One region of the Actinoplanes sp. NPDC051859 genome, then DNA from elsewhere that is predicted to be linked to it. Evidence: riboswitches for the same ligand, from Rfam matches in the RefSeq annotation. Region 1 holds a riboswitch; each other region holds the start of a gene.

Region 1 (4,205 bases):
TGAGCACCAGGTTGTTCGCCACGATGGTGTCGCCGGTGGCGAAGAACGCGACCAGCCGCGACACCAGATGCTGCTCGGCCGCCGACAGCTTCGCCAGGTCGGCGAGGTCGGAATGCAGATCGACCTCCTCGACGGTCCAGGTGTTCTTGATCGCGTCCTTGAACCGGTCGAAGAAGTGCGGGTACCGCATCGGCCGCAGCGTCAGGTCCATGCCCGGGTCGAGCAACATCTGCCGCTGGGCCGGGGCGGGTGTGGTGTCGGTGGTGCGGGGTTCGGGAATGGTCGTCACTGGCAGGCCTCACAGCTTTCAGGATTTTCCAGGGAACAGGCCAGGGCTTCCTCGTCGGACACCGTCGGCAACGCAGCGACCGCCGGGAGCACCGAGGTGGTGGCCTGCTGAATGCGCGTCGCGGGCCGCGACCGCAGGTAGTACGACGTCTTCAGCCCGGCTTTCCAGCCGTAGAGATACATCGAGGAGAGCTTGCCGATGGTCGGCGCACTCAGGAACAGGTTCAGCGACTGCGACTGGTCGATGTAGGGCCCGCGGGCAACCGCGAGATCGATCAGGGCTTTCTGCGGCAACTCCCACGCCGTGCGGAACAACTCCCGCACTTCGGCCGGCAGCTCTGTGATGCCTTGCACCGAACCTTCGGCCCGCTTGATCTGGTCCCGGACCGGTGCCGTCCACAGCCCGCGCGCCTTCAGCTCCCGGACCAGGTAGGTGTTGATCTGCAGGAACTCGCCGGACATCGTCTCGCGCTTGAACAGGTTGGACACCTGCGGCTCGATGCACTCGTAACACCCGGCGATCGACGCGATGGTCGCGGTCGGCGCGATCGCGATCAACAGCGAGTTCCGCAACCCGTGCTCGGCGATCTGCGTCTTCAGCTCAGCCCACCGCGACGTCTGCTCCGGCGTGGCACCCCACAACTCGTGGTGCAGATCGCCCTTCGCCGCCCGAGTCTCCGAATACGCCGGGTGCGGACCGAACTGCTGCGCCAACGCCACGCTGGACTCCAACGCGGTCAGGAAAATCTCCTCCTGCACGCGCGTCGACAACTCCCTCGCCTGCGCCGAGTCGAACGGCAGCCGCAGCTGGAAGAACGCGTCCTGCAACCCCATCAGCCCGAGCCCGACCGGCCGCCACCGCGGGTTCGACGCAGCGGCCTGCTCCGACGGGTAGAAGTTGATGTCGATCACCCGGTCGAGGAACACCACCGCGGTCCGCACCGTGGCGCGCAGCTTCTCCCAGTCGACGCCGCCGTCGCTGATGTGCGCGCTCAGGTTGATCGACCCGAGGTTGCACACCGCGGTCTCGTCGTCGGCGTTTACCTCGAGGATCTCGGTGCACAGGTTCGACAGGTGAATCGTGTTACCCGGGGCGCCGGTCTGGTTCGACAGGCGGTTCGACGCGTCCTTGAACGTCATCCAGCCGTTGCCGGTCTGGGCCAGGGTACGCATCATCCGGCCGTACAAATCACGGGCCTTGACGGTCTTAACGGCCTTCTTCTCCGCCCGGCGGTAGGCCTCGTCGAAGGCCTCGCCGAACAGGTCGGGCAGCTCAGGGGCGTCGGACGGGTCGATCAGCGACCAGTCGGCGTCAGCCTCGACCCGACGCATGAACTCGTCCGGAATCCAGTTCGCCAGGTTCAGGTTGTGCGTGCGGCGCGACTCCTCGCCGGTGTTGTCGCGCAGCTCCAGGAACTCCTCGACGTCCGGGTGCCACGGCTCCAGATAGACACAGGCCGCACCCTTACGCCGGCCGCCCTGGTTGACCGCGGCGACACCCGCGTCGAGGGTCTTCAGGAACGGCACGATGCCGTTCGACTTGCCGTTCGTGCCCCGGATCAGCGCGCCCCGGCCGCGGACCCGCGACCAGGAGATGCCGATGCCGCCGGAGAACTTCGACAGCTTCGCCACCTGGTGATACCGCTCATAGATCGAGTCCAGCTCGTCCTTCGGCGAGTCCACCAGGAAACACGACGACATCTGCGTGTGCCGGGTCCCGGAGTTGAACAGCGTGGGTGAGCTGGGCAGATACGCCAGCGACGACATCAGCCGGTAGAAGCCGATCGCCTCACCAGGCTCGGTCGACAGGCCACACGCGACCCGCAGCAGCCAGTACTGCGGAGTCTCCACGACCTCCCGCGTCTCCGGGTGGCGCAGCAGGTAACGGTCCGCGACGGTCCGCAGGCCGAAGTACTCAAACCGCAGGTCACCATCGAGGTTGACGGCGTCATCAAGCTTGCGCGAATTCCGGGCGACGAACGCGGCGGTCTCGTCGCCGATCAGCCCCTGCTGGTGGGCATAACGGATGGACTGGCTGAAACTCGCCACACCCTGGTTACGGACTTCCTTGTCCACATAGGCAGCGAGCAACCGAGCGGCAAGCTTCGAATACTGCGGTTCCTCGCTGATCAGCTCAGCGGCGGTCTGGATCGACAGTTTGTCCAGCTCAGCGGTGGTAGCGCCGTCGTACAGGCCGCTGATCGTCTTGGTGGCGACCCGCAGCGGCTCCACCTCACCGAGGTCAGCCACCCACCGCTCGACCGCCTTGACGATCTTGTTGACGTCGACGGTCTCCAGGTCCCCGTTGCGCTTACGCACCTGCATCGCGTGCCGCCGCTGCTCCGGCACGGTGGTCTTCTCCGGTGTGAGCGTCATGCCCTCTCCTCGCGAGCCCATGGCCTTCGGGCACGCGGGGGCAGACACCACCAGCTCGCAGCTCACTGACCGCCGCAGAGCATCAGGGGCGTCGGCCGTCCCACGCGGCCTTCGACCGCCGCACACCCCAACGGTGCGCGGCGCGCTGGCAGGTCTTCGGACTCGCGGGCGTCGAACTCGATTCCTACTGGCCGTCGCTTCCCAGGCTTGGCGCCCAGTGCTGTGTGACGGCGGTCGTTCCCACTCACCGCTGCGGGGCAGTCCCGGATTTCCACCGGGTTCCCTCTTGCCTCGACCCCACCCTCACGGCACGGCCGAACCAGCTGCGGGCAACACCATATCTGGGTGGCCCCCGAAAACCACAACCCCACATGGTGTGTTCCCGAGATCGCCACCCGCGGTGAGTACACACTTGAGAGTGTGAGCGATGCCGCTATGCCTACGCCGGACGAACTGTCACTTGATGTGTTGTTGCGGCTAGCGCGGCGAGAGATGACAGACGATGACGGTGACGCTCCGCAGCCGGCATTCGTCGCCCTGCACCGGCGGCCGACCCGGGAGGTCTTCGACCGCGCCGCCGCACTGGCCTGCGACAGCGACGCCGAGCAGCGCGAACTGGGTGTGCGGATCTTGCGGGAGCTCGGCGATGAGCAGCCCGATGGACATCGGCCCTTCCGCGACGAGACGGTTGCGCTGATGCGTACCCGGCTTCGCGAAGAGACCGATCCTGCCGTGCTGCACTGGATCGTGTCGGCACTGGGCTATCACCACGACAAGGAAGCATTGCCGCAGGTCGTTGCCCTCGCGGATCACCCCGACGAGTGGGTGCGGTTTCACGTCGCGGCTGCCCTGCCAGGCCTGGTCAACCTCGACCAGGTGGAACCCGAAGCCGCCGATGCGCTGCTGCGGCTCTGCCACGACGACGACGCCGAAACCCGCTACTACGCCCTGTATGCGGTGACCCGCGACATCCCGAGCATGGACCTGCAGGCGGTCACTGAACTGGTTACGCAGCTGGCGAACGATCCCGACGATCAGGTCCGCGCCATGGCCGCCGGGCACCAGGAGGCAGTCCACGAAGTGCGTGAGCTCCTCACCGACGCCTTCGGTCCCGGCGGGTACGACTACCTGATCGGTCCTGTACTGGTCACACTCGACTGCGCAGGCAACGTCGCCGACGCCGGGGCGTGGCTAGACAAAGAAATCTGTCGGCATCTCGGCACCGCCGCAGACCGGTTCCCCACCTCGACCATTGCGGAACAACTCGTCACCTGGTGGGCGGACAAAGAAGAGCGCCGATGGGCCTGAAACAGTTGGCGCCGACCAGCGCTCACTAATCCGCCATCCGCTCAAGAGACGTGTGCAGGACGACACGCCTCGGCTGGACGATGCTGTCCCGCCGAGGCATGTCGCTGTAAGAGATCACTAGAGGTCGAACTCGCCGTCCCGCACACCACCGGTAAACGCCGCCCACTCACCGTGGGTGAAATGGTGCGCCGGCTTGCTCCGGTCCTTGGTGTCACGAACGAGAACTTCAAGGT
Region 2 (4,205 bases), on a different contig from region 1:
GTACGGGGCCACGTCGCCGGTGGAGCCCGACGTGACGATCAGCACCCGCACCCGCCCATCATCGCACCGGCCGCATGACCGGACGGCCCATCGGGCATGTTCCTGCTCGACGAGCCGGCAGTGGCGCGGGATTCGGGAGGATGCATGGACGTCGTCATCGGGATCGACACCGGAACTACTGCGACGAAAGCGGTTGCCGCCGGCCTCGACGGCGAGGTCCGCGCTGCCACGAGCGTGCACTATCCGCTGTCCGTGCCCGGCCCGGGCCGAGCCGAACTTGACCCCGCCGAGTTGCGCGACGCCGCCGCCAAGGCGCTCGTCACCGTGGCGCAGGAGTGCCGGGAGCGTGGCGACCACGTGCTCGCGGTCAGCCTCAGCGCCTTCCTGCACGGCCTTGCGCCACTGGACGGCAGCGGTACCGCCGCCGGTCCGCTCATGACCTGGGCGGACAACCGTTCGTCGCCGCAGACCGAGGCGATCGTCGCGTCTGGCCGCGCCAAAGCCCTGCAGGCCCGCACCGGCACGCCCGTGCATCCGATGTCGCCGTTGGCGAAGTTGGCCTGGTGGCGTGCGCACGAGCCGAGGATGCTGCGAGACACTCCGCGTTGGGGCGGCGTCAAGGAGATCGTGCTGGGCGGCCTGGCCCGGGCGGATTTCGTCGTCGACCTGTCGGTGGCGTCCGGCACCGGGCTCTACGACATCCATGAGCGTCGGTGGGATCCCGAGGCCCTGGATCTCGCCGGCATCGACGCCACCCGGCTCGCTGAAGTCGTGCCGACCACCACCGCTCTGCGCCTGCATCCCGACGTCGCCACCGCGGCCGGGTTGGCCCCGGACACCCCGCTCATCATCGGCGCCGCCGACGGGCCGCTCGCCAACCTCGGCGTGGGCGCCACCCCGCCCGGCGTCGCCGCGGTCTCGCTGGGGACGAGCGGAGCGTTGCGGACGGTCGTGGGCAAGCCCACCGCCGACGCTGCCGGGCGGCTCTTCTGTTACGCCCTCACCGAAGACCGCTGGGTGCTCGGCGGCGCCGTCAACAACGCCGGTTCGGTGGTGCGCTGGGCCGGCCAGACGATGGCGGAAGGCTTCGACCGTCCCGCCGCCGAAGGCGAGGACGCCGACGTCCGCGACGCCGCGCTGCTGGTCGAAGCCGCGGCGGTGGCGGCGGGCAGCGACGGCCTGCTCTGCCTGCCGTACCTGCTGGGGGAACGGGCACCGTGGTGGCGTGGCGGGATGCGCGGGGCCTATCTGGGGCTGCGCCGCGAACACGGCCGCGCGCATCTGGTCCGCGCTGCCGTCGAGGGGGTGTGCCAGCAGCTGGCCCTGGTCCGGGACACCTTCGGGGCCGAAGGGATCGAGCTGAGTGAAGTCCGCGCCACCGGGGGAGCGGTGGCCTCCGAGCTGTGGGTCGAGATCCTCGCCGCGACGCTGGACCTGCCCGTCGCCATCGCCGACACGCCGGAGGGTACCGCGATGGGCGCCTGCCTGCTCGGGCTGCACGCCATCGGCCGCCTGCCCGACCTGGACCGCGCCGCGGACCTGGTCGACGTCACCGCGCGCACCCACCCCGACCCGGCCGACGCGGCGCTGTACGGGCGGCTCCGGCCGCTCGTGGAACGGTCTGCACTGGCAGTCACCGACGTCCTGACCGAACTGGACCGGCTGGCGCCCTCGCCGCTGCCCGGCACCGAGAAGGCGGTCGGCGCCCGCGACGAGCACGTCCCCGACAGACCGCACTGATGCACCGGCGCCGCATTCGGCCGCCGGCCCGTGGAACAGGCCAGCCGCCGTGGGCGCAAGGTGGCGGGGTGCTCGCCGCGGGCCGCCCGCGCTGTCCTGCGAGTGCCGGGTGGCGGCCGGGTGAGGATGGCCACGACGGGTCGCGTTGACGGCGCGGGCGGCGGTGCGACAGAGTGACCGACGAGCGGTAGCGGAGGAACCCGGTGCAAATCCGGGACGGTCCCGCCACTGTGACCGGGCGGCTACGGCCGCCTGGGAGTCAGGAGACTCCTGCCGCTCGCTCCCTTTGACACGCGGGCGTGGACACCCGCGGGAAGGATCGTGGCGTGACGCCGTACCCGTTCTCCGCCGTCGTCGGGCTCGACGATCTGCGCCTTGCCCTGCTGCTCACGGCGGTGTCTCCGGCCGTCGGCGGGGTGCTCGTCCGCGGCGAGAAGGGCACCGCCAAGAGCACCGTCGTGCGCGCCCTCGCCGCGTTGCTGCCCGAAGTCGACGTCGTCCGGGGCTGCCGGTTCGCCTGCGACCCGACGGCGCCCGACTCCGGCTGCCCAGACGGCCCGCACGAGGCCGACGCTCCGCACGGGCACCGGCCCGCCGCGTTGGTCGAGCTCCCGGTCGGCGCCACCGAGGACCGGGTGGTGGGCACGCTCGACATCCAGCGTGCGCTCGCAGACGGTGTCAAGGCGTACGAGCCGGGTCTGCTGGCCGCGGCACACCGGGGCGCCCTCTATGTCGATGAGGTCAACCTGCTGCCCGACCACCTGGTGGACCTGCTGCTGGATGCGGCGGCGATGGGCCGGGCACATGTCGAGCGCGACGGCGTGTCGGTCAAGCACGCCTCCCGGTTCCTGCTGGTGGGCACGATGAACCCGGAAGAGGGCGAGCCGCGGCCGCAGCTCGTCGACCGGTTCGGGCTGGTGGTGACCGTGGCGGCCCCTCGGGACGCGGTGCAGCGGGCTGAGGTCGTCCGGCGACGGCTGGCGTACGAGGCAGACCCGGCCGGGTTCGCGGCCAGCTTCGGTGCCGCCGAGGAAGCTCTCGCCGCGCGGATTGTGACCGCGCGGGCCGCCCTGCCCGCGGTGCACCTGCCGGACGCCGAGCTGGACCGGATTGCCCGGGTGTGTCTCGCGTACGGGGTGGACGGCATGCGCGCCGACATCGTGGTGGCCCGGTGCGCGGTGGCCCTTGCCGCCTGGCACGGCCGGGACCGGGTCACGGCCGACGACATTCGCGACGCCGCCCGGCTGGCCCTGCCGCACCGCCGCCGCAAGGACCCGCTGGACCCGCCCGGCACCGATGAGCAGCGCCTCGAAGAGGCCCTCGAGCAGGCCGACGCGGAGGCCCCGCCGGAGTCCGACGACGACCCGGACGGCGGGCCCGACGGCGGCAGCCCGGACGGTGGGCCCGACAACGGTGGTGGGCCCGACAACAACGGTCCAGACAACGGTCCTGACCAGGGCGAGCCCGGTGGTAGCGGTCCCGGCAGCGGTGCTGCGGGTGCCGACCCCGGCGGTGGTGCGGATGACCGTGGTCCGGAGCCCGCAGCCGACCGGGATCCGCGGGACGCCGCGGATCCGCGGGAGCACACTGAGGACAAGCCTGGGCAAGCCGCCGGCGGTGCGGCGCAGGCGGGAACGGCGTACCGGCCGCGCACATTCCGCATCGGCGCGCGCGGTGAAGGCGGCCACGCCGGTCGACGCTCACCGGCCTTTGCGCGCCGCGGCCGCGTGGTCGGCTCCCGGGTGCCGCACGGCAAGCTGGCCGGGGCGCCGCACCTGCCGGCCACGCTCCGGGCAGCCCTGCACCGGCGGGCCACCGCGACACCCGTTCCCGGGTCGTTGCGGGCCGTCTCCTGCGTGCAGCCGCGTGACCTGCGTGAGGCGGTGCACGTCGGGCGGGAGGCCAACCTGGTCCTGTTCGTGGTCGACGCCTCCGGCTCGATGGCGGCCCGTCAGCGGATGACTGTGGTCAAGACCGCTGTGCTGTCGCTGCTGCGCGACGCGTACCAGCGCCGGGACCGGATTGGCATGATCACCTTCCGGGGCTCCACGGCCGAGCAGGTGTTGCCACCGACCTCCAGCCACGAGGTCGGTGTGCTGCGCCTCGCGAGCCTACGGACCGGGGGCCGCACCCCCCTCGCGGCCGGGCTGCGGCAGGCCGCCGCCACCAGCGCCACCGAGCGCCGCCGCGATCCGCGCCGCCGCCCGTTGCTGGTGGTCGTCACCGACGGGCGAGCCACCAGCGGCGGCGACCCGGTCGAGGTCGCGCCCGCCCTCGCCGGGGTCGCGACCGTCGTGGTCGACTGCGAGTCCGGCCCGGTGCGGTTGGGCCTGGCCCGCCGCCTGGCCGCCGCCCTGCACGCCGACGTCATGCCGTTGGACGCACTCGCTGCCAACGGGCCGGGCGCCCACGGATCCCACCGGAGGGCTGCCTGATGCCGCAGGGACAGGTCACCTCGGTGCCGA
Region 3 (4,205 bases), on a different contig from region 1:
TACCTGGCCAAGCTGGGCGAGCACTACTTCGACGACCTCACACCCGAACCGGCGCCGTCCGGCTCGGTGGACTACGGAGCGTACCGATGAGCTACACCCGTACCGAAATGATGGTCGTCGCGGGTGCCCGGGCGATGGCCGGGCAGAACGTCTGCTTCGTCGGCATCGGGCTGCCGAACATCGCGGTCAACCTGGCCCAGCGCACGGTCAACCCGGGCATGCAGCTGATCTACGAGTCGGGCGTCTACGGCGCCCGGCCCGCCCGGCTGCCGCTGTCCATCGGCGACCCGTGCCTGGTCACCGGCTCCGACATGGTGATGAGCATGGTGGAGCTCTTCCAGTACTACCTGCAGGCCGGGCTGGTCGACCTGGGCTTCCTCGGGGCGGCCCAGCTCGACCGGCACGGCAACATCAACACCACGGTGATCGGTGACTACGCCCACCCGAAGATCCGGCTCCCCGGGTCCGGTGGCGCCTGCGAGATCGCGCAGAACGCCGGCGAGGTCATGGTCCTCATGCGGCAGTCGAAGCGATCCTTCGTGCAGAAGATCGACTTCCGGACCAGCTCCGGCCGGCGGCTGTCGAAGGTCATCACCGACCTCGGTGTCTACACGATGACCGGGGAGGGCGCCGAGCGGCGGCTCGTGCTCACCGGCGTGCACCCCGGCATCTCGGTGGACGACGTGCGGGAGGCCACCGGCTGGGAGGTCGAGGTCGCTGACGATCTCGCCACCACCGAGGCGCCGAGCGACGAAGAGCTGAGGTTGCTGCGCGAGGAACTCGACCCGGAAGGCGCGTACCTGAAATGAGTCACGTGTTCGGCCGGGTGGCCGAGGACGCACCGCGGATCGGCTCGGCGCTGGGCACGCAGATGTGGGACACCGCCGGCAAGCGTTACCTCGACGCCGCCGGCGGTGCCATCGTGGTGGGCGTCGGCCACGGCGAGGCCGCGGTGCTGGACGCCCAGTCCGAGCAGGCCCACGCCGTCGCCTACGCGCACGGCTCGGTGTTCCGCGCCGACGTCCTCGAGGCGTACGCCGACGACCTCGCGGCCGTGCTGCCCCTGGACGACCCGAAGATCTTCCCGGTCTCCGGCGGCAGCGAGGCGGTGGAGACCGCGTTCAAAATGGCTCGCGCTTACCACCTGGCCCGCGGCGAGGACCGGCACGCCATCGTCAGCCGGGTCGGGTCGTACCACGGCAACTCGCGCGGGGCTCTGGACGCATCCGGGCGGGCGTCGCTGCGCAAGCCGTACCTGCCGTGGCTCGGGCACGCCACGCAGACGTCCACACCGTACGAATATCGGTGTGCTTTTCCGGACACCCACCCGGTGGGCTGCGGCGCCCGGCATGCGGCGGCGCTGGCCGAGCTGTTCGAGGCGCAGCCGGTGGCGGCGTTCATCGCCGAACCCATCGCGGGCGCTGCGCTGGGCGCCTGCGTGCCGCCCGATGACTACTGGCCGGCCGTGGCCGAGGTGTGCCGCCGCTACGGCGTGCTGCTCATCGCCGACGAGGTCATGACCGGATTCGGCCGCACCGGCACCTGGTTCGGCGTCGACCACTGGGGGGTGCGCCCCGACATCCTCGTGTCCGCCAAGGGCGCAGCGTCCGGCTACTGGCCGCTGGGCCTCGCCGTCGCCTCGGGACGCGTGCACGACACGATCGCGGAGACCGGTTTCACGCACGGCTTCACGTACTCGCACCACCTGGTCGGCGCCGCCACCGGCCGTGCCGTACTCAAAATCATGCACGACCGGGACCTGGTCACCGCCAGTCACAAGTCGGGGGAGTTGCTGCGCGACACGCTGCACGCCGGGCTGGCCGACTGTGCGCACGTCGGCGACATCCGTGGTCGTGGCCTGCTCGTCGGCGTCGAGATCGTCGCCGACCCCGACACCAAAGCACCGTTCGACCGCGCCGAGAAGATCACCGAGCGGGTCCTGGCCGCGGCCCGGGAGGCCGGGCTGCTGCTGTACGCCGGCACCGGCTGCGCTGACGGCGTGAACGGCGATCTCATCCTGCTCGGTCCGCCTCTGACCACCACCACCGCCGAGATCGAGGAAATCGCCACCGGCACCGCAGCCGCGATCGTGAGCGTCGTGTCGGCTGGTTGACGCGTGCACCCGGACATCCCTGGCCCGTCCGCCAGGGATGTCCGTAGGATGGCTGACGGTGCTGGTTCGCCCGTTCCTGACAGAGCGGGCGTCGTAAGAGGGAACCCGGTGCAAGACCGGGACTGCCCCGCAGCGGTGAGTGGGAACGACCGCCGTCATGAAGCACTGGGTGCCGCCATCGGCGCCTGGGAAGCGACGGCCAGTAGGCGACCGTGATGGTCATGCCCGCAAGTCCGAAGACCTGCCAGTGCTGCGTACGCCGACCGGTGTGCGCCGCCGGCGGCCTCTCGGGAGGGCCAGAGCGGAAGCCTGGGCACTCCACCGTGCCCGCCTTCCCTTTGTGCTTCTCGGGTTCTGCCGGGCACTTCGAGGGAAGGACCCCCCGGTGAGCAGTACCTTCGGGCAGAGCACCGTACTCGGCTATCCGCGGATCGGCGCGAACCGCGAGTTGAAGCAGGCCGTCGAGGCCTACTGGGCTGGCAAGATCGACGCCGCTGAGCTGGAAGCCACCGCGGCCGGGCTGCGGTCCGAGGTGTGGCAGATGTTGCGCAACGCCCGCCTCGACGCGATCCCGTCCAACACGTTCTCCTACTACGACCACGTCCTCGACACCGCCGTCGCTGTCGGCGCCGTGCCGCAGCGGTTCGCGCGGCTCGGCCTGTCCGACCTGGACACCTATTTCGCGATGGCGCGGGGCGTGGACGCTGAACCGGCGCTCGAGCTGACCAAGTGGTTCGACACCAACTACCACTACCTGGTTCCCGAGATCGACCCGGACACTGTTTTCTCGGCGAACCCGGCCAAGGCGCTGCAGGAGTACGCGGAAGCCCACGCGTTGGGCATCGACACCCGGCCGGTCTTGGTCGGACCGGCCACGTTCCTGCTGCTCGCCAAGGGTGCCGACCCATTCGCCCGGCTGAACGACCTCGTCGAGGTCTACGCGCAGATCTTGACCACTCTGGCTGCGGCGGGCGTTGCGTGGGTGCAGCTGGACGAGCCCGCCTATGTCGGTGACCGCACCGCAACCGAGATCGAAGCGCTGCGGGCTGCGTACACCCGCCTCGGTGAGGTGGAGCACCGGCCGCGGATCTTCGTCGCCACGTACTTCGGTGAGCTGGGGGACGCCCTGCCCGCCCTGCTCGACACCCCGGTCGAGGCCGTCGGTCTCGACCTCGTCGCGGGCATGGGCAACCTGCGGCGGCTTGCCGCCGCCGGCCCGCTGCACGGCAAGACCATCGTCGCCGGCCTGGTCGACGGCCACAACATCTGGGCCACCGACCTGCGGCAGGCCGTCGCCACCGGGGCCACTGTCACCGGGCTCGCCGACCACGTTGCCGTGTCCACCTCGTGCTCCCTGCTGCACGTCCCGGTCGACCTGTCGGCGGAGAAGCGCCTCGACCCGGGTTTGTTCGCCCGGCTCGCCTTCGCCCGGCAGAAGGTCGACGAGGTGGTGCTGCTGGGCACGGCGCTGCGGGACGGCACCGCACACCTGCCCGAGTCGCTCCCGCCGGTCCCGGCCGCCTGGACCGACTACGACGTGCGGTCGCGACTCGCCGCCCTCACCCCAGCCGACCGGCAGCGCGGCGCCTACGCCCAGCGGGCCGTCGCCCAGCAATCCCGGCTCAATCTGCCGCCGTTGCCCACGACCACCATCGGTTCCTTCCCGCAGACCACCGACCTGCGTCGCGCCCGCGCCGACCTGCGGGCCGGCACCCTCGATGCGGCCGGCTACGCCGAGCGGATGCGCGCCGAAGTCGCCCACGTCATCCGCCTCCAGGAGAAACTGGGCCTCGACGTGCTCGTCCACGGCGAACCCGAGCGCAACGACATGGTGCAGTACTTCGGCGAACAGCTCGACGGGTTCGCCGCCACCGACCACGGCTGGGTCCAGTCCTACGGCTCCCGCTGCGTGCGGCCGCCGATCATCTACGGCGACGTCGCCCGCAAGGCACCGATGACCGTGGAATGGTCGACCTACGCCCAGTCGCTGACCCTGAAACCCGTGAAGGGCATGCTGACCGGTCCGGTCACGATTCTGGCCTGGTCGTTTGTGCGTACGGATCAACCACGGTCCGCAACCGCAGACCAGGTC
Region 4 (4,205 bases), on a different contig from region 1:
AAGGACCCGAACACGCCGAACGGCATCTTCGAGTTCCTGGTCGTGGAGCTGATGGCCCGAGCCGAGGCGCTGGGCGTCAAGCGTGTCTCGCTGAACTTCGCAATGTTCCGGGCCACCTTCGCCCGGGGTGAGCAGCTCGGGGCTGGACCGCTGCTGCGCGGCTGGCGCGGTCTGCTGATGGCCGCCTCCCGCTGGTGGCAGCTCGAGCAGCTCTACCGGGCCAACGCCAAGTATCAGCCGGACTGGACGCCTCGGTTCCTCTGCTACCCGCGCGGCCGAGACCTGCCGCGTGTCGCCCTGGCCGCGGCCATCGCCGAGGGATTCGTCACTCCGCCGGGACAACGCCGACCGGCCCCGGCACGATCTGCCGCGGCGATCGTCCCGACCGTCCTGCCCGAGCCCGCCGCCGCAGAAACGAGTGTGCCCCGTTGAACAGCATCGTCATCACCAGCGGCTGGCTGATCGCCCTGCTCGGCGCCCTGACGGTCCTTGCCGCCGTGGCGACCGCGAAGTTCTGGGACCGCGGCCGGTTCCGCACCGCGCACCGGGCCGCCGGCCTCATCCTCGTCCAGCTGTTGCTGCTGCTCAGCATCGGCGCCGTAGTGAACAAGCAGGCCAACTTCTACGTCACCCTGGGCGAGCTGTTGGGACAGAGCGCACCCGACGGGTACGCCGCCACGATCCCGCACAACGCCCCGCGGCTGACTTCCGACAACACGGGTCACGACGCCATCGCCCGGTGGATCGCCGAGCACCCGGGCGGCGCCGACAAGGGCACGGTGATCCCGGCGATGTTGACCGGCGCCCGGACGGGCTATCACCTGCCCGCACAGATCTACCTGCCGGCTGGCTACACCGCTCCCGAGGCCGCGCGGCGGGACTATCCCGTGGTGATGTTCCTGGCCGGCTATCCGGGCACGGTGGACAGCTGGCTCAAGACGATGGGCGTCGGCGCAGCCCTGGACAAGGCGATCAACGCTCGGGCTCTGCCACCGATGATCGCCGTCCTGCCCGAGCAGGACCCGGTCCGCGGCAAGGACAGCGAGTGCGTGGACTCGGCCACCGGGGTCCGCGCCGACACCTTCCTCACCTCCGATGTGCCGGAGATCCTCACCCGACATTTCCGGGCGGCCAGCGGTCCCGAGAACTGGGCCGTCGCGGGCTATTCGACCGGCGGCTTCTGCGCCTTCAACCTGGCCCTGCGGCATCCCGACAAGTTTTCCGCGGCAGCCAGCCTCTCCGGCTACTTCCGGCCCATCATCGACCGCTCCACCGGCGACCTCTACCAGGGCGACCTGAACCTGCGCCGGGCCAACGACCCCCGGCTGACCATCAACGAGCGCCGGCCCCGGCCCATGCATCTGTTCCTGTCCGCCGGGCTCGGCGACAAGGAGGCGCTGGCAGACCTGCACGCCTACCGGCCGCTGATCCGTACGCCGGACGTCGCCACCGTCTACGACAGCCGCCCGGGCGGCCACAACTTCGCCACCTGGAACGAAACGCTCCCGGCGCTGTTCCAGTGGCTCAACGGCTGGCTCGCCGCGCACCCCGACCGCGGCCAGCAACCGGACACCCGGACCAGCTGACCAGATCAGAGCGGCCCGGCGCGGATGGGCAGGTGCCCAGCCGCTAGGGTGGGCGCGCCGTGGTGTTCGGGAAGCCGGTGTGATGCCGGCGCGGCCCTCGCCACTGTGATCGGGATGCCGGAGGCCACCACAAGGTCACTGGGCGCAAGCCTGGGAAGGCCGGCCATCGGCGCACCACCCGTCAGCCAGGAGACCGGCCACGGCACCGTTTCGACCCGTCCACGAGGTGCTGGAAGGTGGTCCCGCTGTGCGGTCCTCCCTGTCCTGGCGCGTAACCGCGCCGCTGTCCGTCCTGTTCGTCCTGCTCGCCGGGTGCGGCGCCACCGATGCGCCGAAGGCCGCGCCGGGGGCGTCCGCGGGCGGGCCGGTCACGCTCGCCAACTGCGGTACGCCCGTCACCATCGCCAAACCGCCGACGCGGGCGGTGACCATGAACCAGCCGGCGACCGAGATCATGCTCGCGCTCGGCCTGCAGGACCGGATGATCGGCACGGCCTACCTCGACGACGCCATCCTGCCCGAGTACGCCGCCGCCTACGCGAAGGTGCCGGTGCTCGCCAAGGAGTACCCGGCCAAGGAGAAGCTGCTCGACACCGAGCCGGACTTCGTCTACGCGTCGTTCGCCAGCGCATTCGGCACCGAGGGTGTCGGTGACCGGGCCGAGTGGCAGAAACTGGGCGTGAGCTCGTACGTCTCGGCGGCGGGCTGCCCGAAGGAGACCCGCCTGGCAAAGCTGGCCCTGACCGACGTCTTCACCGAGATCCGCGAGATCGCCGCCGTGTTCGGGGTGCCGGACCGGGCCGAGCAACTGATCGCCGAGCAGCAGGCCCGGATCGTCAAGGCCAAGGCGAGCGGCCGGGACGCGAAGGTGTTGTGGTGGGACGCCGGCACCGACGCTCCGAGCGTCGGCGCGTGCTGCGGAAGCCCCGGCATGATCATGGCCGAGGCCGGCGTCACCAATGTGTTCGCCGAGCTCACCGGCTCCTGGGCTGACTCGAGCTGGGAAGCCGTCGTGGAGCGGAACCCGGACGCGATCGTGTTGATCGACGCAAGTTGGGACCCCGCCGCCGCCAAGAAGGCGTTCCTGGCGAAGCACGCCACGCTGAAGGACCTGCCCGCGGTCAAGAATCAGCGGTTCATCGTCGTCCCGTTCTCCGCCACGTCGGCCGGCGTGCGCAACGTGCTCGCCGTCGAGGCGCTGACCGCGGGGCTCGCGAAGGCCGGCAGCTGACTCCGGTCAAGGTCGGCGTTCTCGCGGTCGCCCTGGTCCTCTCGGTGGGTGCGGCGGTCACGGTCGGACCGGCCGACCTTTCCCTGCGTACGGTCGGCGAGGTGATCGCCGGCCACCTCGGGCTGACCACTGCCGACGTGCCGCTGATGCGCGACCACATCGTGTGGGAGTTGCGGCTGCCGCGGGTGCTCGGCGCCGCCGTCGTCGGGGCCGGGCTGGCCGCGGCGGGTGCGGTGCTGCAGACCGTGACCCGCAATCCGCTCGCTGACCCGTACCTGCTGGGGGTCTCGTCCGGAGCGTCCCTCGGCGCGGTCGCGGTCGTCGTCCTGGGCGTCGGTGGTGGGGTTGCCGCGCTCAGCGGCGGCGCGCTGATCGGCGCGCTGGCAGCGTTCGGGCTGGTGATCATCGTGGCCGGCGGGCGGGCGGCGCTGCGGCCGACCCGGGTGGTGCTCGCCGGGGTGGCCGTCGCCCAACTGTGCGCGGCGCTCACCACGTTCGTGATCATCTGGGTGGCGGATCCGCACGCCACCCAGTCGATCACCTTCTGGCTCTCCGGGTCGCTGGCCCGGGTCGACTGGACCGCGCTGGCCTGGGCGGCACCGGTGCTCGGCGCCGCGCTGCTCGTGATCGGCGCGCAAGCGCGGGCGCTCAACGCGTTCGCCTTCGGGGAGGAATCCGCCGCCACCCTCGGCATCGATGTCCGGCGGGTCCGGCGGGTGCTGCTGATCACCACCGCCCTGGTGACCGCCGTCCTGGTCGCGATCAGCGGCGCGATCGGCTTCGTGGGGCTGATCCTGCCGCATGCCGCCCGCCTCTTCACCGGTCCCGATCATCGGCGGCTGCTGCCCGTCGTGGTGTTGGCCGGCGCGATCTTCATGATCTGGGTGGACGCGGCCGCCCGGACAGCATTCGAGCCGCGAGAGCTACCCGCCGGGGTCCTCACCGCTCTGCTGGGCGTGCCCGCTTTCGTCTGGCTGCTCCGCCGCCGAGAGGTGCGCTGATGCTCGAGATCAACGACGTGTCCTGGTCGGTGCCCGCCGTCCACATCCTCGACGAGGTCACCTGCGCTGTGCCGCCCGGTGCGCTGGTCGGGCTCCTCGGCCCGAACGGTTCCGGCAAGACGACGCTGCTGCGGGTGGCGGCCGGCCTGATCCGGCCGGAGCACGGCCGCGTGTCGCTGGGCGAGTCCGACCTTGCCACGCTGTCCTGGCTCGCCATCGCCCGACGGACGGCGCTGCTGGCTCAGCACGCCGAGACCGAGCTGGACCTGACAGCGCTGGACGTGGTGCTGCTGGGGCGTACGCCGCACCGAAGCTCGCGCTGGGCCGATGGTGACACCGACCGGGCGGTCGCGGTCGAGGCCCTCGCCCGGGTGGACCTGGCCGGGT

Evidence for each region. Region 1 has a riboswitch for cobalamin ahead of ACIA1L_RS17070 (ribonucleoside-diphosphate reductase subunit alpha). Riboswitches for the same ligand answer to the same signal wherever they lie in the genome.
Region 2: another riboswitch for cobalamin. It lies ahead of ACIA1L_RS24380 (VWA domain-containing protein); the one in region 1 lies ahead of ACIA1L_RS17070 (ribonucleoside-diphosphate reductase subunit alpha).
Region 3: another riboswitch for cobalamin. It lies ahead of metE (5-methyltetrahydropteroyltriglutamate--homocysteine S-methyltransferase); the one in region 1 lies ahead of ACIA1L_RS17070 (ribonucleoside-diphosphate reductase subunit alpha).
Region 4: another riboswitch for cobalamin. It lies ahead of ACIA1L_RS25420 (ABC transporter substrate-binding protein); the one in region 1 lies ahead of ACIA1L_RS17070 (ribonucleoside-diphosphate reductase subunit alpha).

The regions. Positions count from the first base shown of each region.
Region 1 is NZ_JBITBX010000006.1:66,413-70,617, reverse strand. Features, by position in the region: gene ACIA1L_RS17075 (ribonucleotide-diphosphate reductase subunit beta) at 1-229, opposite strand, end outside; gene ACIA1L_RS17070 (ribonucleoside-diphosphate reductase subunit alpha) at 286-2,664, opposite strand; cobalamin riboswitch at 2,794-3,003, opposite strand; gene ACIA1L_RS17065 (HEAT repeat domain-containing protein) at 3,157-3,972, shown strand; gene ACIA1L_RS17060 (DUF397 domain-containing protein) at 4,090-4,205, opposite strand, start outside.
Region 2 is NZ_JBITBX010000010.1:73,334-77,538, reverse strand. Features, by position in the region: gene ACIA1L_RS24390 (glycosyltransferase) at 1-51, opposite strand, end outside; gene ACIA1L_RS24385 (gluconokinase) at 145-1,740, shown strand; cobalamin riboswitch at 1,909-2,033, shown strand; gene ACIA1L_RS24380 (VWA domain-containing protein) at 2,067-4,175, shown strand; gene cobO (cob(I)yrinic acid a,c-diamide adenosyltransferase) at 4,175-4,205, shown strand, end outside.
Region 3 is NZ_JBITBX010000013.1:130,137-134,341, reverse strand. Features, by position in the region: gene ACIA1L_RS28205 (CoA transferase subunit A) at 1-90, shown strand, start outside; gene ACIA1L_RS28200 (CoA-transferase subunit beta) at 87-809, shown strand; gene ACIA1L_RS28195 (aspartate aminotransferase family protein) at 806-2,113, shown strand; cobalamin riboswitch at 2,159-2,377, shown strand; gene metE (5-methyltetrahydropteroyltriglutamate--homocysteine S-methyltransferase) at 2,499-4,205, shown strand, end outside.
Region 4 is NZ_JBITBX010000011.1:13,083-17,287, reverse strand. Features, by position in the region: gene ACIA1L_RS25430 (phosphatidylglycerol lysyltransferase domain-containing protein) at 1-432, shown strand, start outside; gene ACIA1L_RS25425 (alpha/beta hydrolase) at 429-1,586, shown strand; cobalamin riboswitch at 1,630-1,803, shown strand; gene ACIA1L_RS25420 (ABC transporter substrate-binding protein) at 1,834-2,817, shown strand; gene ACIA1L_RS25415 (FecCD family ABC transporter permease) at 2,862-3,818, shown strand; gene ACIA1L_RS25410 (ABC transporter ATP-binding protein) at 3,818-4,205, shown strand, end outside.